DNA from 3 places in the Allorhizobium sp. Av2 genome. Region 2 is predicted to be linked to each of the others. Evidence: predicted binding sites of a transcription regulator. Region 2 holds the regulator's gene; each other region holds the start of a gene.
The links. Region 2 encodes PhoB, which activates phosphate uptake and scavenging genes when phosphate is short. Its sites were predicted from a motif close to TGTCATNNANCTGTCAT; they were not measured.
Positions count from the first base shown of each region.

Region 1: FS819_RS12585 (YdcH family protein) is a predicted target of PhoB. The motif match lies at 6,312-6,328, and genes of this name have one in related genera.
Region 3: phnC (phosphonate ABC transporter ATP-binding protein) is a predicted target of PhoB. The motif match lies at 7,667-7,683, and genes of this name have one in related genera.

Region 1 covers NZ_CP192696.1:2,627,820-2,637,578, forward strand. The annotation lists gene FS819_RS12555 (hypothetical protein) at 1-710, opposite strand, end outside; gene FS819_RS12560 (inositol monophosphatase family protein) at 895-1,695, opposite strand; partial or broken gene FS819_RS12565 (tetratricopeptide repeat protein) at 2,109-3,158, opposite strand; gene FS819_RS12570 (thiamine phosphate synthase) at 3,458-4,129, opposite strand; gene FS819_RS12575 (sulfite exporter TauE/SafE family protein) at 4,480-5,247, shown strand; gene FS819_RS12580 (ArsR/SmtB family transcription factor) at 5,430-5,690, shown strand; gene FS819_RS12585 (YdcH family protein) at 6,082-6,255, opposite strand; gene FS819_RS12590 (YdcH family protein) at 6,596-6,799, shown strand; gene purE (5-(carboxyamino)imidazole ribonucleotide mutase) at 6,816-7,316, shown strand; gene FS819_RS12600 (5-(carboxyamino)imidazole ribonucleotide synthase) at 7,386-8,399, shown strand; gene ykgO (type B 50S ribosomal protein L36) at 8,562-8,687, shown strand; gene FS819_RS12610 (tetratricopeptide repeat protein) at 8,940-9,596, shown strand.
Region 2 covers NZ_CP192696.1:128,194-137,952, reverse strand. The annotation lists gene pstA (phosphate ABC transporter permease PstA) at 1-1,314, shown strand, start outside; gene pstB (phosphate ABC transporter ATP-binding protein PstB) at 1,412-2,227, shown strand; gene phoU (phosphate signaling complex protein PhoU) at 2,271-2,978, shown strand; gene phoB (phosphate regulon transcriptional regulator PhoB) at 3,339-4,022, shown strand; gene FS819_RS00660 (GcrA family cell cycle regulator) at 4,127-4,678, opposite strand; gene FS819_RS00655 (aspartate aminotransferase family protein) at 5,119-6,327, shown strand; gene argF (ornithine carbamoyltransferase) at 6,343-7,260, shown strand; gene FS819_RS00645 (Hsp33 family molecular chaperone) at 7,552-8,541, shown strand; gene FS819_RS00640 (glycerate kinase type-2 family protein) at 8,553-9,759, opposite strand, start outside.
Region 3 covers NZ_CP192696.1:3,669,404-3,679,162, forward strand. The annotation lists gene deoC (deoxyribose-phosphate aldolase) at 1-45, shown strand, start outside; gene deoA (thymidine phosphorylase) at 47-1,366, shown strand; gene phnF (phosphonate metabolism transcriptional regulator PhnF) at 1,350-2,087, opposite strand; gene phnG (phosphonate C-P lyase system protein PhnG) at 2,181-2,654, shown strand; gene phnH (phosphonate C-P lyase system protein PhnH) at 2,654-3,259, shown strand; gene FS819_RS17120 (carbon-phosphorus lyase complex subunit) at 3,260-4,366, shown strand; gene FS819_RS17125 (alpha-D-ribose 1-methylphosphonate 5-phosphate C-P-lyase PhnJ) at 4,509-5,417, shown strand; gene phnK (phosphonate C-P lyase system protein PhnK) at 5,414-6,190, shown strand; gene phnL (phosphonate C-P lyase system protein PhnL) at 6,203-6,931, shown strand; gene FS819_RS17140 (DapH/DapD/GlmU-related protein) at 7,007-7,630, shown strand; gene phnC (phosphonate ABC transporter ATP-binding protein) at 7,747-8,586, shown strand; gene phnD (phosphonate ABC transporter substrate-binding protein) at 8,742-9,650, shown strand.

The DNA of each region.
Region 1 (9,759 bases), 1.4 Mb from region 2:
TCCGTATAGAACCGGTTCTGGGCGCGGCCAGCCTGCAAATCGAGAAAGCCGAGGATCAGCGAGCCGGACAGGCCCAGCAGCGACGAGGAAAACGCCGTGCCCATGCCAGCAAGCGGCGCGGAAAGCCCATTTTTCAGGGTTTGCAGCACATCGCTGCCCTGCCCACCGGAACCGGCATCCAATGTCTGGATGACATTGCTGATCGAGCTGATCGTGCCGATCAGGCCCCAGAAGGTGCCGAGCAGGCCGAGAAACACCAGAAGGCCGATCAGATAGCGGGAGGTATCGCGCGCTTCGTCCAGCCTTGTGGCGATGGAATCAAGGATGGAACGCAGCAGCGTCGTTGACAGGCCGGTTGAGCGACGATTACCCAGCAGGGAGCGCATCGGCGCCAGCAATTTTGGCTCGCGTCCGGACTTATCGGCAGTGCCGGACCGCTGAAAATGATTGAACCAGCGCACTTCCGAAATCAGCCCGACCACATGGGCGAAAATCAGGATGATGCCGACGGCCAACACCCCGAGAATGAGGCCATTCAGCCCCGGATTGGTGTAAAATGCCTGTTCGGCCTGCCGAAACAGAATGGCCGCAATGAACCCGATGAGGATCAGAAAGATCAGCATCGTCAGAATAATGGGTGCCGGGCTTGACAGTTTCGAGCCGTAACGGGCCGGTTCAGCGTCCGGGGCGTCCACATCCACATCCGTCATTGGCAGCACGTCTCCATTACAGGCAAGCGGTCGATCCCTTTCGCAAACCACGGGTCAAGCCTGTGAAAGGCTCGACCCAGGCAGCATGAAGTGGACGGAGGCTAGTTCAAATTCATGTCGAATTGAAGCGAAAACCGGCGCTTTTGCGAAAGCGCCGAAAAAGCCATGCTGGCGCTTGAGCCGATCAAGCCTTCGGCAAGGGCCGCTTGACCACTTCCAGCAGCGCCTTCTGGATATATTCATTGCCCGCGACAATGTCACCACGCTCAAGACTATCGGTTCCGCCCGACATATCGCTGACGAAGCCGCCCGCTTCGCGGATCAGCAACAGGCCAGCGGCGATATCCCAGGCATGCAAGCCGGTTTCCCAGAAACCGTCGAACCGGCCGCAGGCGACATAGGCGAGGTCCAGGGCCGCTGCCCCCATGCGGCGGACGCCAGCCACTTCGCCCATCACATGGCGCAGTTCCAACAGCGCCTTGCCGTGATTGCCCTTACCCAGATGCGGCATGCCGCAACCAATCACGCAATCCGACAGCGCCTTGCGGGCGCCAACGCGAATGCGGCGATCGTTAAGAAAGGCACCGCCACCCTTTTCGGTGGTGTAAAGTTCGTCGGTAGCAGGGTTGAAGATCACGCCTGCGACGATTTCGCCATTGCGCTCCAGGGCGATGGAGACGGCAAATTGCGGAATGCCGTGCAGAAAGTTGGTGGTGCCATCCAGAGGATCGACGATCCAGCGATGCGCACCATCGGTCCCCTTGATCTCTTCGCCCTCCTCCCCGAGGAAACCATAGGTGGGGCGAGCTTTCAGCAGGTCTTCGCGCACCAGTTTTTCAGCCTTCATATCGGCCTGGGACACGAAATCGCCGGGGCCTTTCACCGAAACCTGCAAGTTCTGCACTTCGCCAAAATCGCGCGACAGGGATTTCCCGGCCTTGACGGCGGCCTGGACCATGACATTGAGAAGGGCTGAGCGAGCCATAGCGGTTTCCTTAGACTGAATGATGCAGCAGGCCGTCATACGCCATCACCCGGATGGAGGTCGGGCGCGGCCCTTTTAGCGGCGTGCAAAGATTGAGCGGTTCAAGACCACAAAATCTGGCGCAATTCAAGTCCCTGCGCGATTCAGGGGGCGGCTGGCGACTGATCCGGCACATCAGTGCCGTCGCCCGGATTTTCATCCTTGTCTGCATCATTTTTGGGGACGCCATTTTGCATCTGCCCCCCGATTGGCGGCACGGAGACACCCGGAAGCCCGGTCGGATCGATGGGCGGTGACGCAACCGGCTTTGCAGCCTTGCTGATGATGTCGCTGACCTCGTCCCTCGCCCCATTTTTGCCGGGCGTGGAGCCTTGCGCCTTCGATACCGGGCGGCCCAATCTGTGCTGGCCGGTCCGGTATTTGTTGGCCGCTTCGATTGCCTGTTTCTGCTGGCTGTCCGGCAGGCCGAGATAGAAATCCTCAAGCGCCGGATCAGCAAGACCCGCCCGACGCGACAGCACATACCATTTCGCCGCCTCGACCGGATCGGGACGGGTGCCGAGCGCCGCCACATACACATGCGCCAGCCGGTTCTGGGCAGCGACATTGCCGCGATTGGCGGCAATCCGCAACCATTTGAAGCCCTGTTCCAGATCCTGCGGCCCGGCAATGCCGTTGATCAACCAGATGCCGATATCAAGCTCGGCGGTATCGAAACCGGCACGCGCCGCCCGCACCAGCCATTCGCGCGCCAGTTGTCGCTTTTCCGCCGGCACGTCCGGCAGGTTGCGGTAGATCTGGGCGACGGCATATTGCGCATCCGCGATGCCCTGTTCCGCCGATTGCTCGTAGAAAGGCAGTGCCAGCAGCAATCCCTTCTTGCCGGGATTTTCAGAAACCAGCAATTGCGCCCAATTGAACTGGGCCGAGGCATTGCCCGCTTCCGCTGCCCGACGCATATAGTCATCGGCCAGCTTTCGGTCAGCCGTCACATAGCGCCCTTCGATCAACATCAGCGCATATTTGAACATTGCCGCTGGATCGCCACCCGCAGCGGCCTTGGCGTACCAGAAGGCCGCTCCTTTCATGTCGCGCTTGACCGCCAAACCACGGGTCATCAACTCGGCGATCAATGTCTGCGCGGCAGGGTCGCCCTTCTCGGCAAGCGGCAGGGCATAGTCGAAAGCAGTGGCAAACAGCCCGCGCTGGAACGCGCCATAGGCAAGATCGACCTTGCCGGTATAGGGCTTTTCCGGCGGAAGATCCGGTAGCGGAATGCCCATGCGCTCCATCAGCGTAATGCCGCCAGCCGGTCCCGCATCCTTGATACCCGGCCGCTGTACCTTGCCAGCGTCCTCACCGGATACCGGACCGGAGAGCCCGCTCGGCCTGACAAAACCATTTGTCTCGTCAGAGCCAGAGGTCTTTTCGGGAGCCGTTTTATCGTCACGAACGACCGGCACCTCGATTTCGCTCCCCGGCTTTGGGCCTCGCTTTTGCTCCCCAGTCTTTTCCGATGGTGTCTCAGGGGCGGTCTGATTGCCCGCCTCACCTGATTTGCCTTCACCCGTCTTCACGTCAGGCTCAGCCGCCGGGGGCGAGGATGCAGCAGGCGCAACCTGCGCATAAGCACCGATGTCCATGACCGTCGGACATGCCAGCGCCAAAACCAGGCTGGCACAGACGGATCGTCCAGACAGCAACCGGAATTTGGCCAAACGGGTTAGGGCAAGACGGGGCAAGGCAAGGATCATTGAGGCGTTCAATCCTCAAACCGTGGCGCTTTTTCGTCAAGCAAAGCATTTACCTGAGCAACCACGGTGTCGGCTGCCTCTGGATCGTCAAATACCGCCCTGGAGAGGGCCGCAAATTCGGCACCGGTTTCAGCGACGGCAAGGGCCGATTGCGGATCTGCGCCGCCCATGACGATGCAGGGGATTTCCACCATCGACGACCACCATTCGCCCAAGGCCAGGTTTTTCGAATGCGCTTCCGGCTTGATATCGCCGTCCAGCTTGCCAAAGAACATGTAGTCGGGGTTGGCATCGCCAGCCTCCAACGCATGGTGCCGGTCGCGGGCCGCACCGGAGCCGACAATCATCTTCGGGGTGAATTTTTCCACCGCCTCGGCCAGCGCCTCGACATCGCCGCTGATATGCAGGCCATCGGCCTTGGCGCGACCGGCAACCCGGCTATTGTCGGCGATGATGGCAGCGGCACCCGCCGCCTGCACCAATGGCACGACCGCTTCGGCCTGGGCCTGGAACGTGTCGTCATCGAAATCATATTGCGGGATGATCACCGAGGCGACATCGCCACCCTTCAAGGCATTGCCGACAGTCGTGGCAAGCATCTGCACATCGGCAATCTGCGGCGTGATAAGAACGAGCCGGCAGCGGCTTTGGAACTTGGGCGACTTTGACGACTTGGACATGGCGATTTCCGTCTTCTTCATGGCAAGAGCAAGGGAGGCGATCCGGGCCAAAGCGCCCTGCACCCTTTATATAGGGCATATAAGGTGCTGTAGCACGTCATGCCTGCGGCATGATTTTCTCTTTAAACGGATTGTGATTTAAAGAATGATGCCGAAGCCTCTGTTGCTCTCGTTTTTGTTGGCACTCTCTCTGCGGCGAAAGGATCTCGCCATGTTTGCAGGAAGTCGATAGACCGGACTGACGAAAGGATCAACACCAACTGTCAGAGACAGCCGCCGCCTTCTGGGGAAGATACCCATCCCTAAAGATACCAGCACCCCAAGACACCATCGCGGAAATTCAAACATTCATGCTGCCAGATCTCTCATTCCTGCTTGCCGCCATTCCCGCCGTCGTGCTGGTCGGCCTGTCCAAGGGCGGCCTGGGCGGCGCTTTCAGTCTGCTTGGCGTGCCGATCCTGGCGCTCGTCGTACCGCCGATGACGGCTGCGGCGATTTTCCTGCCGATCCTGCTGGTCATGGATCTGGTCGCGCTGCACGCCTGGCGCCACCATGGCGACTGGCGCACGTTTTTCCTGCTTCTGCCCGGCGCCATCGCTGGGATCGCCTTTGGTTGGGCGACATCCGCCCTCATCCCGGCCGATGCCATGCGGCTCGTGCTCGGTGCCATTACGGTGGTGTTTGCCGGGCGCTATTTCCAGCGACGATTGCGCGGCGAAGGCCATGATGCAAGACCGGCAAAACCGCAGCGCGCCGTGGCTGCCACGGGTTGGGGCACGCTGGCCGGTTATGGCAGCTTTGTCGCGCATGCCGGCGGCCCGCCGTTTGAAATCTATGCCCTGCCGTTAAAGCTCGATCCAAAAACCTATACAGGCACCAGCGTGCGGTTTTTTGCCTGTCTCAATGCCATCAAGGTCATTCCTTATATGGCGCTCGGCCAGCTGGATCTCAGCAATTTCACCCTGTCTCTCAGCCTGCTGCCGGTGGCGCTGCTGTCCACCATGGCCGGAGCCATGGTGGTGCGGCGCATGAAGGCGCAGACCTTCTATCCGCTGATCTATGCCATGACGCTGATCGCCGGATTGAAACTGTTTTGGGACGGTTTGTTTTTCCTGTAATAGGGTGAGCCTTTGAAGATGGGACATCCTATTGCTTTTGCAAGCATCTCGAGACTTGGGATTAGACATTTGCGACAGAAGGGGATTGCAAAATTGACGACAATCAAAATCCCGATAAAATTGCATTTTCGCATCGCACAATTGCGCTTGCCGGATGGCAGGATGTATCATAGCTTGCGCATATGACGACAATCGATCCATTCTCGGCTATTGCCGATCCCAACCGACGCCATTTGCTGGAAGAGTTGCGCCGCGCACCCCGCACGGTGAACGATCTGGCCAAGGGCCTGCCGATCAGCCGGCCGGCCGTCTCACAACATTTGAAGGCGCTGCTGGATTGCAATCTGGTGACAGTCGCCACCCAGGGCACCAAGCGGATCTATTCGGTCAACAATTCCGGCTTCAACCGGCTGAATCTGTGGCTGGACCAGTTCTGGAACTGACGGTGGGATCGGTTCGCACAGGGACCGGCGTGACAATAAATCCGTGCCAATATCGTCATGACCGGCGCGAATATTTCGTTCGCCACAGCGCCTCTGGCGTTCCCAATCTTTTATAGCACCGCATGATTCGACTTGCGAAAACAGCTCAAGAAAAAGGCCCCGAAGGCATTCGGCGCTTCGGAGCCTGGATTCGGTCAAGAGCAACAATGTTTTGGCGCTCCTGGATCATGGAAAGAGTATCAAGACAGCGGCGGTAACGCTAAATGGCCGTGCGTTTTGTAAACGCACAACGCAAATGAAACAAATAATCCGCCGCCTAACGATGCAAAGGGCCTGTTGGCTTTATGAAATCCTTAAATCGGGCCCGATTTAAGGGGGCATCATCCAGCCTTTAATGTCGTGTTGACTTCAGGCGCTCCATTTCATCCTTGAGGCGCAATTTGAGGCGCTTGAGTTCCAGAATTTCCTTGTCGTCGGTCGAGGGAGAGGAAAGGGCGGCATGTAGTTTCTCCTCCAAAACTCCATGCTTCTTGGCAAGCGATTCAATATGAGCCTGAATGGTCATTTGATTCTATCCTTCCTTTTCAACCTCCAGCATCCATCGCTGGAGCTTCTTGGTTTACGACAGCAGTGTGACACGATCCCTTGCCGATGTCTAAGGCGAAAACCTGAATTTATGAGGGCAATTTCATGTTGGCACAGGCCGTCACCGTTGCCCGCATCCATACATCGGACCTAGGCTTCTCAAAACGCAGGAGAATTTGCTGAAGCGCTGCCGAGGCGCATGGCGGGCAAAATTATGCGAAACGGCTAACTTCCCGTTACCGACGTTTGGTGATAGGAGCTTGCGCCATTCCACCATGCATCAGAAATAGATGCAGCTAGCGACAAGATGGGGACAAAAGATGCCGGATCAGGACGACGCGGATACAAGGCTTCGACTCGCACGCCTTCGTCAGGAACACGAGGATTATGATGCTGCGATCAACGCCATGGTTCAGGTCGGCTGCGATGCCTTGCGGATCCAGCGGATGAAGAAGAAAAAGCTTGCCATCAAGGACAGGCTGACCAAACTGGAAGATCAGCTCATTCCCGATATCATTGCCTGAGAAAAGGGTGCCGCCGATGCAGGATGAAAGACCGCCCGTCGCCATCATCATGGGAAGCCAGTCCGACTGGGAAACCATGAAGAACGCTGCCGATACCCTGGACGCACTTGGCGTCAGCTACGAGGCGCGCATCGTCTCGGCCCATCGCACCCCCGACCGCATGGTCGCCTTTTCCAAGGGTGCCCGCGACGAAGGCTTTCAGGTGATTATCGCCGGAGCTGGCGGCGCCGCCCACCTGCCCGGCATGGTCGCCTCGATGACGGCGCTTCCGGTTTTCGGCGTGCCAGTCCAATCGAAAACCATGTCCGGCCTCGACAGTCTCTATTCCATCGTGCAGATGCCAGCCGGCATTCCGGTCGGTACGCTCGCCATCGGCCGGGCTGGCGCCGTCAATGCCGCCCTGCTGGCGGCACGGGTGCTGGCGTTGCAGGATGCCGATCTCGCCGACCGGCTGGACGACTGGACCGACAACCAGACTGCCGCCGTTGCCGACTATCCCACCGACGAAGCTCCCTGAGGCTTATAAACTGTACGGATCACACGCGTGAAGACCATTGGAATTATCGGCGGCGGCCAGCTTGGCCGCATGCTTGCCATGGCCGCAGCAAGGCTGGGGCTGAAGACCATCGTGCTGGAACCGCAGGCCGACTGTCCGGCCGCCCAGGTTGCCAACCGGCAGATCATCGCCGATTACGCTGACGAGGCAGCCCTTGCCGAACTGGCCGCCAGTTGCGACGTGGTCACCTATGAATTTGAAAACGTGCCGGTCGCCGCCGCCGAAGCCCTGGCGCGCAGCGTGCCGGTCTATCCCCCAGCCAAGGCACTCGCCGTCTCCCAGGATAGGGTGAGTGAAAAACGCTTCCTCAACGACAATGGCATTCCCACTGCCCCGTTCCGCACCGTCGACAGCCAGGCGGACCTGGAGCAGGCATTGGCCGAATTCGGTGGCGAAGGCGTGCTGAAAACCCGGCGCTTCGGCTATGACGGCAAGGGCCAGCGGGTCTATCGCAAGGGGGACGAGGCCAGCGGCGGCTATCAGGCGCTTGGCGCCGTGCCGCTGATTCTCGAAGGCTTCGTGCCGTTTGCGCGGGAAATCTCGATCATCGCCGCCCGTTCGACATCAGGCGAAATCGCCTGCTACGATCCGGCCGAAAATATTCACCGCGACGGCATTCTGCACACCTCCACCGTGCCTGCGTCGATTTCGCCGCAGACAACAGCTGCGGCCAAAAGCGCTGCGGAAAAGCTGCTGAACGGCCTCGACTATGTCGGCGTGGTGGGTCTCGAGCTGTTCCTGATGGCCGATGGCAGCCTGATCGCCAATGAAATGGCCCCGCGGGTCCACAATTCCGGTCATTGGACGGAGGCCGCCTGTGTGATCTCGCAATTCGAACAGCATATCCGCGCCGTCGCCGGCTTGCCGCTGGGCGATCCGGCCCGCCACGGCGATTGCGTCATGACCAATCTGATCGGCGCCGACATTGAGGCTGTTCCAGATTGGCTGGCGAAGCCGGCTGTGCTCGTCCATCTCTATGGCAAGGCCGAAGCACGGCCCGGCCGCAAAATGGGACATGTCACCGAGGTCATGAACCGGGAATAACCTGCCATCAACGGGCAAAATGCCCGGTTTTCCGGTTGACATGCCGGGTTAAGCCGGGGTATGTGCCACCAACCCTGAAACAGCGCGCCCAGCGGTGCGTTTTTCGTCGATATACATCCCGGCGGAACCAGACGGTTCCCTGGCAACCATGCGGATCTAAAAATGAAGATCAAGAATTCGCTGAAAGCGCTTAAGGCACGTCACCGCGACAACCGTCTGGTTCGCCGCAAAGGCCGCGTTTACATCATCAACAAGCAGAACCCGCGTTTCAAGGCGCGTCAGGGCTGATCGAAATCTCTCCTGCGGGAGAGCAGCATCACCTCGCTGTGATGTGTGGACTTCGGTCAATCGCAGAATTCGGTTTGAAACAGAGCGCATGCACGGTAGATTACCTGCATGCGCTCTGTTCGTTTGTTCACTCACCTGATTCTCACAGCCTGTATTCTGTCTGCCAGCGCCCTCGCCGGGCCTGCTGCCTTGGCTTTTGCACAGGACAGGACTTTTGCGCAGAACGGGCCAGGTGCTGCACCCAGCCAGCCTATGCCGCCTGCCCTGCCCTTCACGCCGGACCTTCAACCTGCGCCGAACCATCCTCAGACGGGTGAGCCAAGAGCGGACAAGGATGACCAGCCGCCTTCTTCTCAGCAGCAAGGCCCGTCTCCGCAGCAGGGCGGGGTCGAACGCCTGGAAGACCGCAGCGACACAGCCGCGCTGTCTGGCAAACCGGCGGACGAATTGCTGATCCAGCTGAAACGCGAACGCCAGCCGGAAGCAGCCAAGGCGATTGCCGCTGCCGTGATGGCGGATTGGTCGAATTCCGGTAGCCCAACCGTCAATCTGCTGATGCAATGGGCCGACAAGGCGATCAAGGACAAGAAGAACGCCGCAGCGCTGGACTTCCTCGATCAGGCGATCGTGTTGGAGCCCGATTATGCCAATGGCTGGGGTCACCGTGCCAGCCTGCATTATAGCCAGGGCAATTACCGCAAGGCGATTTCCGACCTTAATCACGTCTTGGCCATCGAACCGCGCCATTTCGGCGCGCTGGAAATGCTCGCCAATATTCTGGCCGAGACCGGTAGCGATCAAAAGGCGCTGGAAGCCTGGCAACGCTACCTCGCCATCTACCCCGCCGACCGCGCCGCCCAGAAGACCGTGACCGAGCTTTCCGAGAAACTGGCAGGCGCCCGGACGTAATCATGACCCATTGCGGATGCTTAATCCCAATTTTGCGGCAATTGACCGGTGGCTTCGGGAAATCTGAAGACTATCTTACCTTTTACGTTCCCCGCGCCCGGTGCCTTGTTATGCGGATGAGAGAGGCCGTCGCTGATTAAATTTTCTGCGTCATTTTATCGGA
Region 2 (9,759 bases):
GCGGCAGGCCACGGCGCTGGCGCCCTTGCCCCTGTATCACGCCCTCGTCGGGACATCGGCATCAAGCGCCGCTATGCCGCCGAGCGCCGTTTCCGGGCCTATGGCATTGTCGCCATCAGCTTCGGTTTGCTGTTCTTGCTGCTGCTGCTCACTTCCGTGGTTTCCAAAGGCTACACGGCCTTCTTGCAGACAACGATCACCGTGCCGGTTGAGTTCAGCGAAAAGCTGATCGATCCGAGCAACCAGCGCGCTACCAACCCCGATGTTTTGGTTGCGGCCAATTATCCGGTTCTGGTGCGCAATGCGTTGGCAGCAAAACTTAAGATCGATACATCCAATCGTCCGGCAATGAAGCAATTGACCGAGATGGTCTCCGACAATGTCCGCGTCCAATTGCGCAACATGGTTGTTGCCGATCCATCGATCATCGGCAAGACGGTTCCGGTCTCGGTCCTGGCCAGTGCCACGGTCGACACGGCCTTCAAAGGACAATTCGACCTGACGGTCGATGAAAGCAGCCGAAAGATTTCCGACCAGCAGATCGGCTGGATGAATGCGCTGGCTGAAAGCGGCGCGTTGGCCAAGTCCTTCAATACCGGTATTTTCGTCAACGGCGCATCCAGCCGCCCGGAAGCCGCAGGCGTTGGCGTGGCCTTGATCGGTACTGCCTATATGATGCTGACCGTGTTGATCCTGGCTCTGCCGATCGGCGTGGCAACCTCGATCTATCTTGAGGAATTTGCCCCGAAGAACCGTTGGACCGACCTGATCGAGGTCAATATCAACAATCTCGCAGCCGTTCCCTCTATCGTCTTCGGCCTACTGGGCCTGGCGGTGTTCATCAACTTTGCCGGTCTGCCGCGCTCGGCCTCGCTGGTCGGCGGACTGGTGCTCACCCTGATGACCCTGCCGACGATCATCATCGCCACCCGCGCAGCATTGAAAGCCGTGCCTCCGTCGATCCGCGCTGCGGCACTGGGTCTGGGTGCGTCCAAGATGCAGACGGTCTTCCACCATGTGTTGCCGCTGGCCATGCCTGGCGTGTTGACCGGCACGATTATCGGCCTTGCCCATGCGCTGGGCGAGACCGCGCCACTGCTTCTGATCGGCATGGTGGCTTTCGTGGCGGATTATCCGGGCACGCCGCTCGATCCGTCGACGGCACTGCCGGTACAGATCTATATGTGGGCCAATGAAGCTGAACGCGCTTTCGTAGAGCGGACGTCCGGTGCCATTATCATTCTGCTGATCTTCCTGCTGATCATGAATGTCGGTGCCATCCTGCTGCGCAGGCGGTTTGAGCGGCGGTGGTAGAAACCAGCCGGAGCATGGTCCTGGGCGATGACGTCCAGGAAAGTTCATCGGGCCTACGTCAAGCGATTGCGAAAAGACAGGCCGGAGGGTTAAGAACATGAACATGATGTCTGAAGCAGCAGTTGAAAAGGCCTTGGATCAGAAGATGACCGAAGTGAACACCAAGATGGTCGGCAAGGATGTGTCCGTTTACTACGGCGAAAAACGCGCCCTGTTCGACGTGAACCTGAATGTCCGCGAAAATACCGTCACGGCGCTGATCGGTCCTTCGGGTTGCGGCAAGTCTACTTTCTTGCGGACATTGAACCGCATGAACGACACCATCGATCATTGCCGGGTCACCGGCCTCATCACTCTCGATAATATGGATATCTACGATCCGTCCATCGACGTGGTGGAACTTCGCGCCCGCGTCGGCATGGTGTTCCAGAAGCCGAACCCTTTCCCCAAGTCGATCTACGAAAACATTGCCTACGGCCCGCGCATCCATGGTCTGGCCCGCAACAAGGCGGACATGGACCAGATCGTTGAAAAGAGCCTTCAGCGCGCCGGTCTTTGGAACGAAGCAAAGGATCGCCTTCAGGAGCCGGGAACGGGCCTGTCCGGCGGTCAGCAGCAACGTCTGTGCATTGCCCGCGCCATTGCCGTCAGCCCCGAAGTCATCCTGATGGACGAGCCCTGCTCGGCCCTGGACCCGATTGCAACGGCCAAGGTGGAAGAGCTGATCCACGAATTGCGGGCCAATTTCACCATCGTCATCGTCACGCATTCGATGCAGCAGGCCGCCCGCGTGTCCCAACGCACGGCGATGTTCCATCTCGGCCAGCTGGTCGAGGAAAACGATACCGACAAGATGTTCACCAACCCGGACGACCAGCGGACCCAGGACTATATCATGGGCCGGTTCGGCTGATCCGACGGTTGATTGAAAATGCATCTTTTTAAAGGATCAGAACATGACAGCGCATATCTACACCGCCTTTGACGAGGAACTGAAATATCTGATGCGCCGCATTTCGGAAATGGGTGGTCTGGCCGAGCAAATGGTGGGTGAATCCGTTCGCGCCCTGGTCAATTCCGATGCCGCCCTCGCCCAGAAGGTGATCTCCGACGACGTGATCATGGACAATGCCGAGCGTGAAGTGGGTGACAAGGCAATTGTCACCATTGCAAAACGTCAGCCCATGGCCGCCGATCTGCGCGAAATCATCGGTGCGCTCAGGATCGCTTCGGATCTGGAGCGTGTCGGCGATCTCGGCAAAAACAATGCCAAGCGGGTGATGGCGGTGCAGGGCACTGGCGTGCCGCGCAAGCTGGCCCGTGGCATTGAGCATCTTTCGGAACTGGCGATGACCCAGCTCAAGGAAGTCTTGGATGTCTATACCACCCGCTCGGCGGAAAAGGCCAAGTCGATCCGCGACCGCGATGAGGAGATCGATGCGATCTACACCTCGCTGTTTCGCGAATTGCTGACCTATATGATGGAAGATCCGCGCAACATCACCACCTGCACGCACCTGCTGTTCTGCGCCAAGAATATCGAGCGTATCGGCGACCATGCCACCAATATCGCCGAGACCATCTATTACATGGCCACTGGCGCACAGCCCGAAGGCGAGCGCCCGAAGGACGATACGACGACCGCTTTCGGGGTCGCCGATTGAGATGACAGTGCGAGGATAGTGACTCATCCTCGCGTTGACTGACATGCTGATATCTCAAGGTGTCAAGATCTTGAGATATCAGAGAAAAGCATACCAGGAGCCATGGTCTATGGCTGCCGGTATGAAACCATGACGGAGATTGGCATCGGACAGCTCAGCGTCTGACGCCAAATGGGGTGGGGGCTTCACCCGAAGGTTCGACCTGTGGCGACAGGCCAGCCTTCCAGTCACAGTAGAGCGCCATCATAAAGCGCAAACATGCTGTAAACATCGAAATTCTCGTATTGCCATGTTCTTTTTCGCCAGAGCGGACAAGGAAGGGCTTGCGGGAAGACTCTCTCATTGAAGGTATGGGATCGAATGCTGCCGAAAATTGCCGTCGTTGAAGACGAAGAAGCCCTGAGCGTCCTTTTGCGTTATAATCTGGAATCTGAAGGCTATGAGGTCGAAACCATTCTGCGGGGAGACGAAGCCGAGCTTCGCCTGCAGGAACGGGTACCGGATCTGCTGATCCTCGATTGGATGTTGCCGGGTGTTTCCGGCATTGAGCTATGTCGCCGCCTGCGGATGCGGCCCGATACCGAGCGCCTGCCGATCATCATGCTGACGGCGCGCGGCGAAGAGAGCGAGCGGGTGCGTGGACTTGCCACCGGTGCCGACGACTATGTCGTCAAGCCTTTCTCGACGCCGGAACTGATGGCCCGTGTCAAGGCTATGCTGCGCCGCGCCAAGCCGGAAGTTCTGTCCAGCCTGCTGCGCTGCGGCGATATCGAGCTTGATCGCGAAACCCACCGTGTCCATCGCAAGAGCCGCGAAGTGCGCCTCGGCCCGACCGAATTCCGGCTGCTGGAATTCCTGATGACCTCACCCGGCCGGGTGTTTTCCCGCTCTCAACTGCTGGATGGCGTCTGGGGCCATGACATTTACGTGGACGAGCGCACGGTCGATGTCCATGTCGGACGGCTGCGCAAGGCGCTCAACTTTTCCAATATGCAGGACGTGATCCGCACGGTGCGCGGCGCCGGCTATTCGATGGAAGCATAAGATCGCTGCACGGTTTTTATGGACCGAAAACCCAGTGGAACGAAAAAAGCGAGCCGGGCGGCTCGCTTTTTTTATGACATGCGATCGGAGATCACGGGCAGAGATCAGCGGGCGTTAGCGGCAGCCCGGCGCCGCTCGTTTACCGGCTGGTAGGCGAGCTTCGCGTGATATTTGCAATAGGGCGAATTATCCTGGCTATCGCAGCCGCAGAAGTGAAACTCATCGGTCATCGGGTCGCCAACCGGCCATTTGCAGGTCCGCTCGGTGAGGTCTGTCAGCGACAGACGGCGCGAGGCTGGCAGGATGGTGGTGTTGAGAACCGGCAGGACAGCCATGTTCTCGGTGACATCCATGTCGAGATCGTCGTTCAGCGCGGTCGCCGCAGCAGTGCGCGCGGCTGGACGCGGCGCGCTCGAAGGCGTGCGTGCGGCAAAGTTCGGTGCGCGGGGCGTGGACGGTGCTGGCCGCTTGGGTGTGCGCGCTGGCGTGGCAGTAGGACCGCCTGCCTTGGCGCGGCCCGGAAGGCACAACCGATGCACCTTGCCAATCACGGCATTCCGGCTGACGCCGCCAAGCTGTGTCGCAATCTGACTTGCGCTCAGGCCTTCGGCCCATAATTTCGTGAGTCTTTCAACTCGCTCGTCCGTCCAGTTCATGCCGCAATCTCCGCCTGGTGCACGCGCTTGACGCGGAATCCATCATCCATGTCCCAGAAGGTTCCGGAACCCAACTTTCCTCGTGTTGTCGGTGACTGTTTCCGCCGCATGCAGTGTAGTAATTCGTCATTAACCTAGTGTGAGCCTGACTCCGTGACAAGAGTCGCCGAATCATCGTGAATCGAATTTCAGGCTTTTCCCCAACTTGCTATCCACCGATTTTTTATCGATGCGATCTCATCAAGAGGGTTTCCAAGAACATCTCGGTACGATCCGGTTGCAATACCTTTGCCCCTATGTTTTGTTGACAACGCTGGCGGAAGCCGGAATAGTGCAAATGCCGCCGAAAGGCGGCATTTTTGATTTTTCCACCGGTTTTTCGGTGGTTGGCATGCAACATCGTTCAGACTTCAAAAAGCCGCTCGAAAGGATTTTCCGTCATGGCTCAGACATCAACGCCGCTGTTCAACACGTTTTCACGTGCGCCGCTGCGTTTCGAGCGAGGCGAGGGCCCGTGGCTTTATACTGAAACAGGCGAGCAATATCTCGACTTTGCCGGCGGCGTCGCCGTGACGTCCTGCGGCCATTCGCATCCGCATCTCGTCGAGGCGTTGAAAAGCCAGGCGGAGAAAGTCTGGCATCTTTCGAACCTTTACGAAGTTCCCGGCCAGGAACGCCTGGCCGCAAGGCTGGTCGAGGCGACATTTGCCGACAAGGTATTCTTCACCAATTCCGGTGCTGAAGCGCTGGAATGCGCCATCAAGACGGCTCGCCGCTATCACTATAGCAAGGGCCATCCGGAAAAATTCCATATCATCACGTTCGAGGGTGCCTTTCATGGCCGCACCATCGCCACCATCGCGGCGGGCGGCCAGGAAAAATATCTTGAAGGCTTCGGCCCCAAGGCGCCCGGCTTTGACCAGGTGCCGTTCGGCGACCTCGACGCCTTGAAGGCGGCGATTACCGACAGCACGGCTGCATTGCTGATCGAACCGATCCAGGGCGAAGGCGGTATCCGCGTCGTCGGGACCGAGTTCCTGCGTGAATTGCGGGCAATCTGCGACGAAAAGGGCCTGCTGCTCATTCTCGACGAAGTGCAGTCGGGCGTTGGCCGGACGGGCAAGTTCTTTGCCCATGAATGGGCTGGCCTCACCCCCGATATCATGGCGGTGGCCAAGGGTATCGGCGGCGGCTTTCCGTTCGGTGCCTGCCTTGCCACAGACGAGGCTGCGTCCGGCATGACGGCTGGCGTGCACGGCACGACCTATGGCGGCAACCCGCTGGCCATGGCGGTCGGCAATGCCGTTCTCGATCTGGTTCTGGCCGATGACTTCCTGCAAAATGTCCGCGATGTAGCTCTGGTCTTCCGCCAGGGTCTGGCCGGTCTGAAAGACCGTTTTCCAGGCGTGATCGAAGACGTGCGCGGCGAAGGCCTGATGCTCGGCATCAAGGCTGCGGTGCCATCCTCCGAACTGCTGCATGCAATGCGCCACGAGCATATCCTGGGCGTTCCGGCTGGTGATAACGTCATCCGCCTGCTTCCGCCTCTGACGCTGACTGCCGAACAGGCCCGAGAAGGCCTCAAGCGCATCGAACAGGCCGCAGAGGCCTTGTCCGTGCAGGCCGCCCTCAAAATCGCTCAGGCATGAACGACAGGTAACACCATGGCATCCCCGAAACACTTCCTCGATCTCTCGGCCATGACGTCCGAGGACCTTCACTCTATTCTGTCCGACGCCCATCAGCGCAAGACCAGGACCCGGGCCGGAACAGCGGATAAGCCGCTGGCCGGCAAGATGCTGGCGATGATCTTCGAAAAGCCATCGACCCGCACCCGCGTCTCCTTCGATGTCGGCATGCGACAACTGGGCGGCGAGACGCTGTTTTTGTCCGGCACGGAAATGCAGCTTGGCCGCGCCGAGACGATTGGCGATACCGCCAAGGTTCTGTCGCGCTATGTCGACGCGATCATGATCCGCACCACCGATCACAACCGCCTGCTGGAACTGGCCGAGCACGCCACTGTTCCGGTGATCAATGCGTTGACCGACCTGACCCATCCCTGCCAGATCATGGCTGACATCATGACCATCGAGGAACATCGCGGCCCGATCCGGGGCAAGACGCTGGCCTGGACGGGTGATGGCAACAATGTCCTGCATTCGCTGGTGGAAGGGGCGGCCCGCTTCGGCTACCGGATGAACATGGCAGTGCCAATGGGCTCTGAGCCGGAAGACCAGATCCTCAACTGGGCGCGCAACAATGGCGGCGAGATTATGCTGTGCCATGATGCCGACCGGGCCGTGACCGGTGCCGATGCCGTGATCACCGATACCTGGGTATCGATGAACCTGGAGCACAAGGCACGCGGCCATAACGTATTCCAGCCCTTCCAGGTCAATCCCGCCCTGATGAAGCAGGCAAAGCCCGATGCATTGTTCATGCACTGCTTACCCGCTCATCGCGGGGAAGAAGTGACCGATGAAGTGATCGACGGGCCACAATCGGTCGTGTTCGACGAGGCGGAAAACCGGCTGCATGCCCAGAAGTCCATTCTCGCCTGGTGCTTTGGCGCGGTTTGACGGTTTCAGGCTGTTGAAAGCCTTAAATAGCGGGGTTGCAGGATGCGCTGCCCCGCGAGATTGCGAGAGCATGGCTGATGCGCAATTTTACCGCTTGATCTTGAAGCGGTAAGATACCATTTGTCCGTCTTGTTTCGAGGCATGGGCTTTTCCTCGGTTCGGACAGGTCGCTGTGAACCTACCTTGACCAAATAATCGTCATGCAGTCATTTTAGATTGCAGCGCCGTGCGGTAGATGCATGGCGTTGCCCTGCATTCATCCAGGGATGCATTCGTGCCAGGAGTTGTGCCATGACAGACAAATTGAGCGCGTTGGGCGAGTTCGGCTTTGCCGGCGATGACCGGGTCGTGCCCTTCCAGGTCGATGGTCTGGATGTGCGGGGCCGCGCGGTCCAGCTTGGGCCTTTGCTCAACACCATCCTGGATCGGCATGACTATCCACCGGCTGTTGCCCGCCTGCTGGCCGAGGCGATTGCGCTGACGGTGCTGATCGGTACCTCGCTGAAATTCGAAGGCAAGTTCATCGTGCAGACCAAGAGCGATGGCCCGGTCGATTTGCTGGTCTGTGATTTTGCCACGCCGGAAAATGTCCGTGCCTATGCCCGCTTTGACGAAGAGCGATTGGCGCAGGCACTGGCGGACGGCAAATCGACACCGACCGACCTGCTTGGCGCGGGCATCCTGGCCTTTACCATCGATCAGGGCAATTACATGCAGCCCTATCAGGGCATCGTGCCGCTGGATGGCTCCTCGCTGGAAGACATTGCCGGTTTCTATTTTCGCCAGTCGGAGCAGATCCCGACGCGGGTGCGTCTGGCCGTGGCCGAGCTGTTTGATCGAGATAGTTCCGGCAAGCCGCGCCATAGCTGGCGCGCTGGCGGGTTGATCGCGCAATTCCTGCCGGAGGCGCCGGAGCGTATGCATCAGGGCGACCTGCCGGGCGGTGATGGCGACGATAACAACTATGACGGTCCGGATGATGACAATTGGGCGGAAGCCCGGATGCTGGTGGAAACCATCGATGGCGACGAATTGACCGATCCGCAGATCGGCACCGAACGGCTACTGTTCCGGCTTTTCCATGAGCGTGGCGTCCGGGTTTATGAACCGCAAGCCGTTCATGATCGGTGCAGTTGTTCCCGCGACAAGATCAAGGGCGTGCTCAAGGGCTTTACCGCGGAAGAAATCGCCGCCAGCGAAGAAGAAGGCGAGATTTCCGTGACCTGCGAGTTCTGCTCGACCACCTATAAATACGAGGCCGATGAAGTGACGCCCGCATAATCTGCGGGTGCTCAACGGATCAGGATTGCCCTGAAATCATTGACATTGGTGCCAGTCGGGCCGGTCTCGAACAGGTCGCCCAGCGCTTCAAAGGCGCTGTAGCTGTCATGGGCATCGAGCAGGTGTGCGCCATCCAGCCCCAGTTGTTTCAACCTGATAATGCTGGTGCCATCGACAAAGGCACCAGCATTGTTTTCTGTGCCATCAATACCATCGGTGTCGGCGGCCAGTACCTCGATACCGTGACCAGCCTCGATATCGTGACCAGCAATGCCCAACGCCATGGCGAGCGCGAAAGCGCCGTTGCGCCCACCGCGCCCTGTGGGTTGCACCCCTTGGTTTTTCATGGTGACCGTAGTTTCGCCACCGGACAGCAATACCACGGGCTTGGGAAATGGCCGGTCCTTGGCCGCGATTTCACGGGCTAGCGCGGCATGAACGCCAGCCACATCGCGCGCTTCCCCCTCGATACTGTCGGACAGGATCGCAGCGCGCACGCCAGCCGCTTCTGCGGCAAGCACTGCTGCCTCCAGCGAGACGCTGGCTGACGCGATGACATGATGCCGGTTGCGGGCAAAAGCGGGATTGTCCGGCCGGGGCGCATCGGCGGCTTGAGAATTCAGGTGATCCAATGCCGTCTGCGGCAGGCGCAAACCATAGGCGCGAACAATCTCCAGCGCCTGATGACGGGTCGAGGCATCCGGCACGGTCGGGCCAGAGGCAACATGCGCCGCATTGTCGCCGGGAATATCGGAAACGATCAGACTGACGACGGGTGCTCTGGTCAAGGCCGCCAGTCTTCCACCCTTGATCGTTGACAGATGTTTGCGCACCACGTTCATCGCGCTGATCGGCGCACCGCAGGCCAGCAATTGCCTGTTAAGGTCGATCTCGTCTTCCAACGTCATACCTGTCGGAGGAGCGGGCAGCAGTGCCGAGCCGCCGCCGCAGATCAGGGCAATCACCAGATCATCAGGACCAAGCGGGGCAATGGCTTGTTTCAGCCGCTCAGCTGCGACGAGACCATTGGCATCAGGCACCGGATGGGCCGCTTCGAGCAGTTCAAGTTTGGCGAGCGGGCAGCCATAGCCGTATCGGGTAACGACGACGCCTTCCAGCGGGCCGTCCCATAGCGTTTCAAGGGCTGCGGCCATCTGGGCGGCACCTTTGCCCGCGCCGACTACTACGGTGCGGCCTTTCGGCCTTGCGGGCAAATGG
Region 3 (9,759 bases), 320 kb from region 2:
ATTCTATCCGGCGAAAAATCCTCGGCCCCAGCTAGCGGCTATTGATATGCAGGCCGTGGAAATCATTCGCCGCAAGCGCGACGGGGCGGAGCTTTCCAGTGCCGATCTCCAGACCTTCATCCGCGCCCTGAGCCGGGATGAATTGTCGGAAGGGCAGATCGCCGCTTTTGCCATGGCGGTCTTCCTGCGGGGTATGAGCGATGCCGAGACGGTGGCGCTGACCTTGGCGATGCGCGACAGCGGTACGGTTCTATCGTGGAAGACGGCGGGCCGTCCGGTGGCCGACAAGCATTCCACCGGCGGCGTCGGCGACAATGTCTCGTTGATGCTGGCCCCGATGATGGCCGCCTGCGGGCTGGCGGTGCCGATGATTTCCGGGCGGGGCCTTGGTCATACCGGGGGGACGTTGGACAAGCTGGAATCAATACCCGGCTATGATATTGCGCCCGATGCCTCGGTCTTCCATGTCTTGGTGGAGGAGATTGGCTGCGCCATCATCGGCCAGACCGCTGATCTCGCCCCCGCCGACAAACGGCTTTACGCGGTCCGCGATGTGACGGCGACGGTGGAATCCGTGCCGCTGATTACCGCCTCCATTCTTTCCAAGAAACTCGCCAGCGGGCTGGAAAGCCTAGTGATGGATGTCAAGTTCGGCAATGGCGCCTTCATGGGTCAGGTGGAAGAGGCCCGGGCGCTTGCACGCTCACTGGTGGCGGTCGCCAATGGCGCAGGCACCAGAACCTCTGCGCTGCTGACCGATATGAACGAACCCTTAGCGGATTGTGCAGGCAATGCCGTGGAAATAGCCAATGCAGTTGCCTTCCTGCGAGGGGAGAAGGCTGGAACCCGGCTGGAAACCGTGACACTGGCGCTCGGTGCCGAAATGCTGGTCAATGCCGGGGTCGAGCCGGATCGTGACGCTGCTGACATCAGGTGTCGCCAAGCCCTGGACAGCGGTCGGGCTGCCGAGATTTTCGGACGCATGGTGCATGGTCTGGGCGGGCCGGTGGATTTCATCGACAGGGTTGGGCAATATCTCCCCAAATCGGTGCTGGATATTCCGGTTCTTGCCACGCAATCCGGCTTCATTTCCACGGTTGCTACGCGCGATATCGGTTTTGCGGTGATCGACCTTGGCGGTGGTCGCCGCCGCCCCTCGGACAGGATTGACCATTCGGTTGGCTTCAGCGGCTTCCTGCGGGTGGGGACCGCTGTTACCAAAGGCGACGTTCTGGCTGTGGTCCATGCCGCCGATGAGGTTAGCGGCACCCGCGCCGCGCAGGTCATCGCGGCAAGCTATGCCATCGGCGATGAGGCACCTGCCCCTGTGTCTGCGGTGGTTGAACGGCTCAACTCTCAATCGTGAACTGCACCCTGTCGGCGGGAAAGCGTGTCACGGCATATTGAACCGGCGCGCCGTCCAGATCGGTGTTCAGGGCCTTTGTGATCATCACGATGGCACCGGGTGACAGGCCCAGTTCATCCCGGTCGGAAGGATCGGCATGGACGGCGCTGATGTCGGTGCGCACGCGCAGATAATCGGCAAGGCCGCAGGCGGCGAAGGCGGCGGTGATTGAGCCGCTCTGCCGATATGCCACATCGATCCCTTCGAAACGGGGCAGGGGAAACCAGCTGGTAGAGCGTGACACGGCCCGGCTATCCGCTTTGCGCAGCACTTCCAGCCGGATCACCCGAACGCCGTCTGCCAATTGCAAATGTTCCATCAGATCCGAGCTGGGTTTCTCGACGGCGCTTTCCAGCAACAAACCTTCAAGCGCCCGCGCCTGACCGCCGATTCCGGGCGTGAAACGGGTGCGTTTTGAAATCGGAAAACTGATCCGATCCCGTCGCTCGATCAGTGTGCCGCGTCCCTGAACCGCGCGCACGATCCCCTCCTGGGCAAGGGCTGCCAGCGCGCTGCGCACCGTATGTCTGTTGACGCCAAATTCTCCGGCCAGAATCGTTTCCGGCGGCACCATGCCCGTCGTGTCATAGGTGCCATCGCTGATCGATACCCGGATTCGATCAGCAATCTGGCGCCAAAGCGCCACGCCGGTCTGTCTTTCGATTGCTTTTTGTCCCGCCACTTTCTGCACCGTCATGTCACACGCTTGTCATCCCGGAGGAATATTTGTAAAGATAAGTTGTATGGTTGTCTATATTAATAGACAAATGGAGATTTGACAATGGGCGCACGAGCAAAAAGTGCAAATCCGGATGATGTGCATCGAAAAAGAGTTGTCGACCTTTTGGCCGCGGCCCATCTGGACGAATTGAAGGTGCTGTGGAGCGGGCTGCCGTTTGCGCCGGAAGCACAATTCCTGCGCGGACCGGAGACTGGCTTGGTCATGGTGCGTGGACGTATCGGTGGCGGCGGCGCGTCCTTCAATCTGGGTGAAGTAACGGTGACGCGGGCGACATGCAGGCTGGCATCCGGCCAGGTCGGGCATGCCCAGGCACTTGGCACGTCAAAGGAAAAGGCGCGTCTCTCAGCGATTTTCGACGCTCTTTGGCAGGATGACGCGCATCGCGACAAGATTGAGCCGTTGTTGGCGGCTGTGGAGCGGCGTCTGAATGAAGGCGACCGCATCAAGGCGGAGCAGGTGGCGGCAACGAAGGTGGATTTCTTCACCATGGTCAGAGGAGAAGACTGATGCTCGAAGCGGAAAGCCTGACCGGCGGTTTTTCTCAACCAGTATTTGAGGCGCAAAGCGTGTTTCGTGCCGTCATGGACGGTATGGCCCGGCCCGGCACCCACCAGACTGTCGCCCTATCGCTGCAACCGCCATCCCCTTTCGGTCTGGCGCAGGCGGCCATTGCATTGACGCTGTGTGACGTCGATACCCGCGTCTGGCTGAGCGGCGGACTTGCCAAAAGTGCCGTGCCCGCCTGGCTGAGCTTTCACACCGGCGCTGGGACGACAGCCGACAAGACCGAAGCGCAGTTTGCGTTTTTCGAAGCAGGCAGCCCGCTTGCGGCATTCGCGCAATTTTCCACCGGCACGCAGGACTATCCTGATCGCTCGGTGACCCTTGTTTATGACGTGGCCAGTCTCGATGGCGGCCAACCGCTCACCCTGAAGGGTCCCGGCATCCAAGACCGGACTATAATCGCTCCGCTTGGCTTGCCGGACGGTTTTCTGCGTCATTGGCAGGACAATCATGCCCTGTTTCCGCGCGGCGTCGATGTGATTTTCACCGCCGGTCGGGATTTTCTCTGCCTGCCGCGCAGCTGCGCGATCCTACACGAGGAGGCGTAAATGTATGTTGCTGTAAAGGGCGGCGAGACCGCCATTGCCAATGCCCACAGCCTGCTGGCCGACCGTCGCCGGGGTGATCGAAGCCTGCCGACAATGACCGTCGATCAGATTGTCGAGCAATTGGCGCTGGCGGTTGGCCGCGTCATGGCCGAGGCCTCGCTTTATGATCGCAAGCTCGCGGCGTTGGCCATCAAGCAGGCACGGGGCGATATGATCGAGGCGATTTTCCTGCTGCGCGCCTATCGCACCACGCTGCCGCGGTTTGGTCTGTCGGAGCCTGTCGATACCGGTGCAATGCGGATCGAGCGCCGGATTTCCGCCACCTACAAGGACCTGCCCGGCGGCCAGCTGCTAGGTCCGACCTTCGACTATACCCACCGTCTGCTCGACCCGTCCCTGTTGGAAGAAGGCGAGGTGAAGCCACCAGTCCAGAAAACGCCGACCGGTGAAGCCGCCATGCGGGTCTCCGACATCCTGCGTGAGGAAGGGTTGATCGAACCCGATGGTGATATGCCTGAAGATCATCAGGCGGGTGATATTACCCGCCAGCCCATCGAGTTTCCGATGGCGCGGGATCTGAGACTGCAATCGCTGGCTCGTGGCGATGAAGGCTTTCTTCTGGCCCTCGCTTACTCCACCCAGCGCGGCTATGGCCGCAGCCATCCTTTTGCGGGGGAAATCCGCTTGGGTGAGGTCGAAGTGGAGATGGATGTGCCGGAGCTTGGCTTTGCCGTGTCGCTTGGGCGTATTCAGGTCACGGAATGCCAGATGGTCAACCAGTTCAAGGGATCGTCAAAGGCCCCGCCGCAATTCACCCGGGGCTATGGCCTGGTGTTTGGACAGAGTGAGCGCAAGGCGATGGCCATGTCGCTGGTGGATCGGTCACTGCGCGCCGAAGAACTGGGCGAAGATATCACCGCCCCTGCCCAGGACCAGGAATTTGTGTTGTCCCATTGTGACAATGTGCAGGCAACAGGCTTTGTCGAGCATCTGAAGCTGCCGCATTACGTGGATTTTCAGGCAGAACTCGATCTGGTGCGGCGGATGCAATCCGATCATGAACAGGCCCGCCAGCAAGGGCTGGACCTGAGCGAGGCAGCGGAATGACCGGCCTATCAGTCGTGATCGGCATACCAGACAGCGCAAAGCGTCGAAACGCCCAGCATGAGGGTCACGAAGACGGCGAACATCATTTCGATTTCCATGCTCATTGCTCCCTGTTTGCGAATTTCTGGAAGGGTAACGCACAATGATTACGGAAGTTTCATTAGCGGACGAAATTGCTACTTATAATTTTGCCTATCTGGATGAGCAGACCAAGCGGATGATCCGCCGGGCGATCCTGAAGGCCATTGCCATCCCCGGTTATCAGGTGCCGTTCGCCTCGCGCGAAATGCCAATGCCCTATGGCTGGGGTACCGGCGGCGTCCAGGTGACGGCGGCGATCCTTGGGCCGGAAGACGTGTTGAAGGTGATCGACCAGGGCGCCGACGACACCACCAATGCCGTGTCGATCCGGGCGTTTTTCCAGAAGGTCGCCAATGTGGCGGTCACCACCCATACGGGCGATGCCACCATCATCCAGACCCGCCACCGGATTCCGGAGGAAAAGCTGCGGGCGGGCCAGGTGCTGGTCTATCAGGTGCCGATCCCGGAGCCTCTGCGCTTCCTGGAGCCGCGCGAGACAGAGACCCGCAAGATGCATGCGTTGGAAGAATACGGGCTGATGCATGTGAAGCTTTATGAAGACATTGCCCGCAATGGCCGGATTGCCACCACCTATGCCTATCCGGTCAAGGTGGCGGGCCGCTATGTGATGGACCCGTCTCCGACACCGAAATTCGACAATCCGAAAATGCACCGGTCAGAGGCCCTGCAATTGTTCGGCGCGGGCCGTGAAAAGCGGATCTATGCCGTGCCGCCCTATACCGATGTCGTCAGCCTGGATTTCGAGGATCATCCTTTCACGGTGCAAAGCTTCGACAAGCCCTGCGCTCTCTGCGGTGCCGAGCATGTCTATCTCGATGAAGTGATCCTCGACGACAAGGGCGGGCGAATGTTCGTCTGCTCCGACACGGACCATTGCGAGGATCGCCGCGCCAAAGGTCATCGGGGTGAGATGTTGGCCGAAACACAGCATGAGGAGGCTGCCCAGTGACCCAGCAACCGCTTTTGAAGGTTCGCGACCTGTCGAAATTCTACGGACGGCGGATCGGCTGCGCCAATGTCTCCTTCGATCTCTGGCCGGGTGAAGTGCTGGCCGTGGTCGGCGAATCCGGTTCCGGCAAGACGACGCTATTGTCCTGCCTGTCCACCCGGCTGATGCCGACCACCGGCAGTGTCGATTACCGGATGCGTGGCGGTGCCTACCGCGAGCTTTATCACATGAGCGAGGCCGAGCGGCGCTTTCTGATGCGCACTGACTGGGGCTTCGTTCACCAGAACCCTGCCGATGGCCTGCGCATGACCGTTTCAGCCGGAGCCAATGTCGGCGAGCGGTTGATGGCGGTCGGCGAACGGCATTATGGCAATATCCGCGCCACCGCCACCGATTGGTTGGACCGGGTGGAAATCGCCGCCGACCGCATCGACGACCAACCGCGTGCTTTTTCCGGCGGCATGCGTCAGCGCTTGCAGATCGCCCGCAATCTCGTCACCAATCCGCGTCTGGTGTTCATGGACGAGCCAACTGGCGGGTTGGATGTCTCGGTCCAGGCCCGGCTTCTGGATCTGGTGCGCGGACTGGTGGCTGATCTTGGCCTGTCGGTCATCGTCGTCACCCATGACCTCGCTGTTGCAAGGCTGCTATCGCACCGGATGATGGTGATGAAGGACGGCCATGTGATCGAGCAGGGCCTGACCGACCGGGTGCTGGACGACCCGCGCGAGCCTTATACGCAATTGCTCGTCTCTTCGATTCTTCAAGTGTGATTGGATAGACCCATGCCCACACCTCTCATCGTTTCCGATGTCGCCAAAAGTTTCACCATGCATCTGCGCGACGGGCTTGTCCTGCCGGTGGTGCGCAATGTCAGCTTTTCCGTCAATAGTGGCAGTTGCAGCGTGCTGGGCGGCCCGTCCGGCATTGGCAAAAGCTCGATCCTGAAAATGCTCTACGGCAATTACGCCGTCGATAGCGGGCAGATCCTGGTGCGCCATCACGATACGGTGGTGGATCTGGCGTCGGCCATGCCACGCATGGTGCTGGATATCCGCCGCGATACGATGGGCTATGTCAGCCAGTTTCTGCGCACCGTCCCAAGGGTGTCGGCGCTGGATGTCGTGGCTCAACCGCTGACGGCGCGCGGCGTGGCCATCGACGAAGCAAGGTCAGTGGCAAGTGATCTGCTGGCCAGGCTGAACCTGCCCAAGGCGCTCTGGCAATTGCCGCCCGCCACCTTTTCCGGCGGTGAACAGCAGCGCGTCAACATTGCCCGCGGCTTCATCACCGATCATAAAATCCTCCTGCTGGATGAACCGACAGCCTCGCTCGACGCGCAAAACCGGGCCGTGGTCATCGAGTTGATTGCCGGAAAAAAGGCCGAGGGCGTCGCCATGCTCGGCATTTTCCACGACGAGGAAGTGCGCGAAGCGGTTGCCGACACCATTCTCGATGTCTCGCAATTCTCACCTAGGGGCCGTCAGGTTCAGATTGAACCAGCCATCCTCTAGCTTTCTTGTTTTCGTTTGTCTTTTCGGGAAAACCAGTACCCACTTTTCCCTGACAAACTCTAGGAGCATCGCCGCATGAGCACCCGTCTCGGACTTGAGCCCCAAATCAACCCGACCGCCAGCGTCACGAACAGCACCCTTGGGCGCTACACGGAAGTGGCCGAGCGCAGCCGTCTCGATGAGGTCGAGATGGGCGACTATTCCTATGTGATGCAGGATGTTTCCATCTGGTGCGCCACCATCGGCAAATTTGCCAATATCGCCGCCAGTGTCCGCATCAATGCCCCCAATCATCCGACATGGCGGGCCACGCTGCATCATTTCACCTACCGCGCCGTCGATTATTTCGAAGGGGCGGATCTGGAGACGGATTTCTTCGACTGGCGGCGGGAAAACCGAGTGGTGATCGGTCATGATGTCTGGATCGGCCATGGCGCCACCATCCTGCCCGGCGTCACCATCGGCAATGGCGCGGTCGTCGGTGCAGGCGCGGTCGTGTCTAAGTCGGTGGAGCCTTATACCATCGTCGGCGGGGTGCCAGCCAAGCCGATCAAGCCCCGGTTTGGTCCAGGTATCGGCGCGCGCATGGACAGACTTGCCTGGTGGGATTGGCAGCATGAGCGACTTCACGCGGCCCTTGCCGACTTCCGCACACTTTCCGCCGAAGATTTTCTGGCCCGACATGAAGTCTTAGCCTGAAGTATAGGCCTTTCTACCCTCTGATTTTAACAGAAATGTCATGAAACTGACATGGGCGCTTCACCGACCTGAACTATAGCTCGCTCTGGATTTGGATATGACATCGGAACAAGCGCATGAATTTCGAACTGACCGAGGTGACGCGGCGTTTTGGCAAGAAGATTGCCGTGGAGGCCGTGACCCTGTCCATTCCGCATGGGCAGATGGTCGGCATTATCGGTCGCTCCGGTGCGGGAAAGTCCACTTTGCTGCGGATGATCAACCGCTTGGCCGATCCGACCTCCGGGTCGATGCGGTTCGGCGATCAGGACGTGACGCGCCTCAAAGGTTCGGCGTTGCGCAGCTGGCAGCGCGATTGTGCGATGATTTTTCAGCAGTTCAACCTGGTGCCGCGCCTGGATGTGCTCACCAATGTCATGCTGGGGCGTCTCAACCATCGCTCCACGGCGCTGAGCATCCTCAATATCTTCTCCCGGGAAGAGCGGATCATGGCGATTGCCGCTTTGGAGCGGCTTGGCATCGAGCAGACGGCCTTGCAGCCAGCTGGCACGCTGTCGGGTGGTCAGCAGCAGCGGGTGGCTATTGCCCGCGCACTGATGCAGGCGCCGAAAATGCTGCTGGCCGACGAGCCGATCGCCTCGCTCGATCCGCTGAACGCCAAGATCGTCATGGATGCGCTGCGCGACATCAACGAGCGCGAAGGCATTACCGTGATCACCAATCTGCACACGCTGGATACGGCGCGGTCCTATTGCGAGCGGATCATCGGCATGGCGGCGGGCAAGGTGGTGTTCGACGGTCCGCCGGATGCGCTGACGGCGCAGGCGGTGCAGGAGATCTATGGCACTGGCCAGGATGGCAACGGCATTGACGAAAGCATGACATCGACCGCGATCCGCCTGCCGAAGCCGGAGGTTGCCCTTTCCGTGCCGATGGTGGCGGCCACCGCAAGCTGAGCCAGCAATTCGTGACCTGAAAAATAGCATTTCTATCGTGGCATCCAGCCCGATGGCAGCGCCTTCGCTTGCCCGCGTCAAAGGCACCTTTCTTAAGTTCAAGAGACAGATCCGGTCCATCGGGGAAACCAGACCGGAAAACCAGGAGAAAGACCATGTTGAAGAAAATTCTGCTTGCCTCGGTGACGCTTCTGTCATTGGCTGGCGTGGCTGCTGCCGAAGACCTGAAGGAATTCCGCATCGGCATTCTCGGCGGCGAGAACGAAGCCGACCGGTTGCGCAATTACAACTGCCTGTCCGATCACCTGAAGAAGGAATTCGGCTTCACCAAGGTCTCGCTGTTCCCGGCCTCGGATTATGACGGCGTTATCCAGGGTCTTCTGGGTGGCACGCTTGATTATGCCGAGCTTGGCGCTTCCGGCTATGCCAAGGCTTATCTCGCCAACCCGAAGGCCGTCGAGCCGATCCTGACCACGGTGCAGACCGATGGCTCGATGGGCTATTACTCGATTATGGTGGCCCGCAAGGACAGCGGCATGACCAAAGTCACCGACATCAAGGGCAAGAAGCTCGGTTTTGCCGATCCTGACAGCACGTCTGGTTACCTGATCCCGACCGTGACCCTGCCTGACGCGCTCGGCGGCAAGTCGGTCAAGGAATATGTGGCATCGACAGGCTTTGGCGGCGGCCATGAAAACCTGGTTCTCGAAGTGCTGAAGGGCACGTTCGATGCCGGCACCACCTTCGGCTCCGGGGTTGGCAATTTCAAGGACGGCTACACGTCCGGCAACCTGCGCAAGATGGTCGACAAGGGTGTCCTCAACATGGACGACCTGGTGGAACTGTGGAAGTCGCCGCTGATCCCGAACGGCCCGATCGTCATCCGCTCCTCGATGAACGAGGACATGAAGACCAAGGTGAAGGCCTTCATGATGGACCTGCCGAAGACCGACGCCGCCTGCTTCTCCGCCATCGAAGGCGGCGATTTCAAGGGCTTTGCGGCTGTGAATGTCGATTTCTACAAGCCGGTCATCGACGCCCGCAAGGCAACCATCGGCGGCTGATCGCAGCTGGAAACATCAGAGCCGCCGGTATCAAACACCGGCGGCTTACCCACTATACGAACGGTCATTTTCAATGACCGTTCGTATTCCTTTTGCAAATATCTCAAGC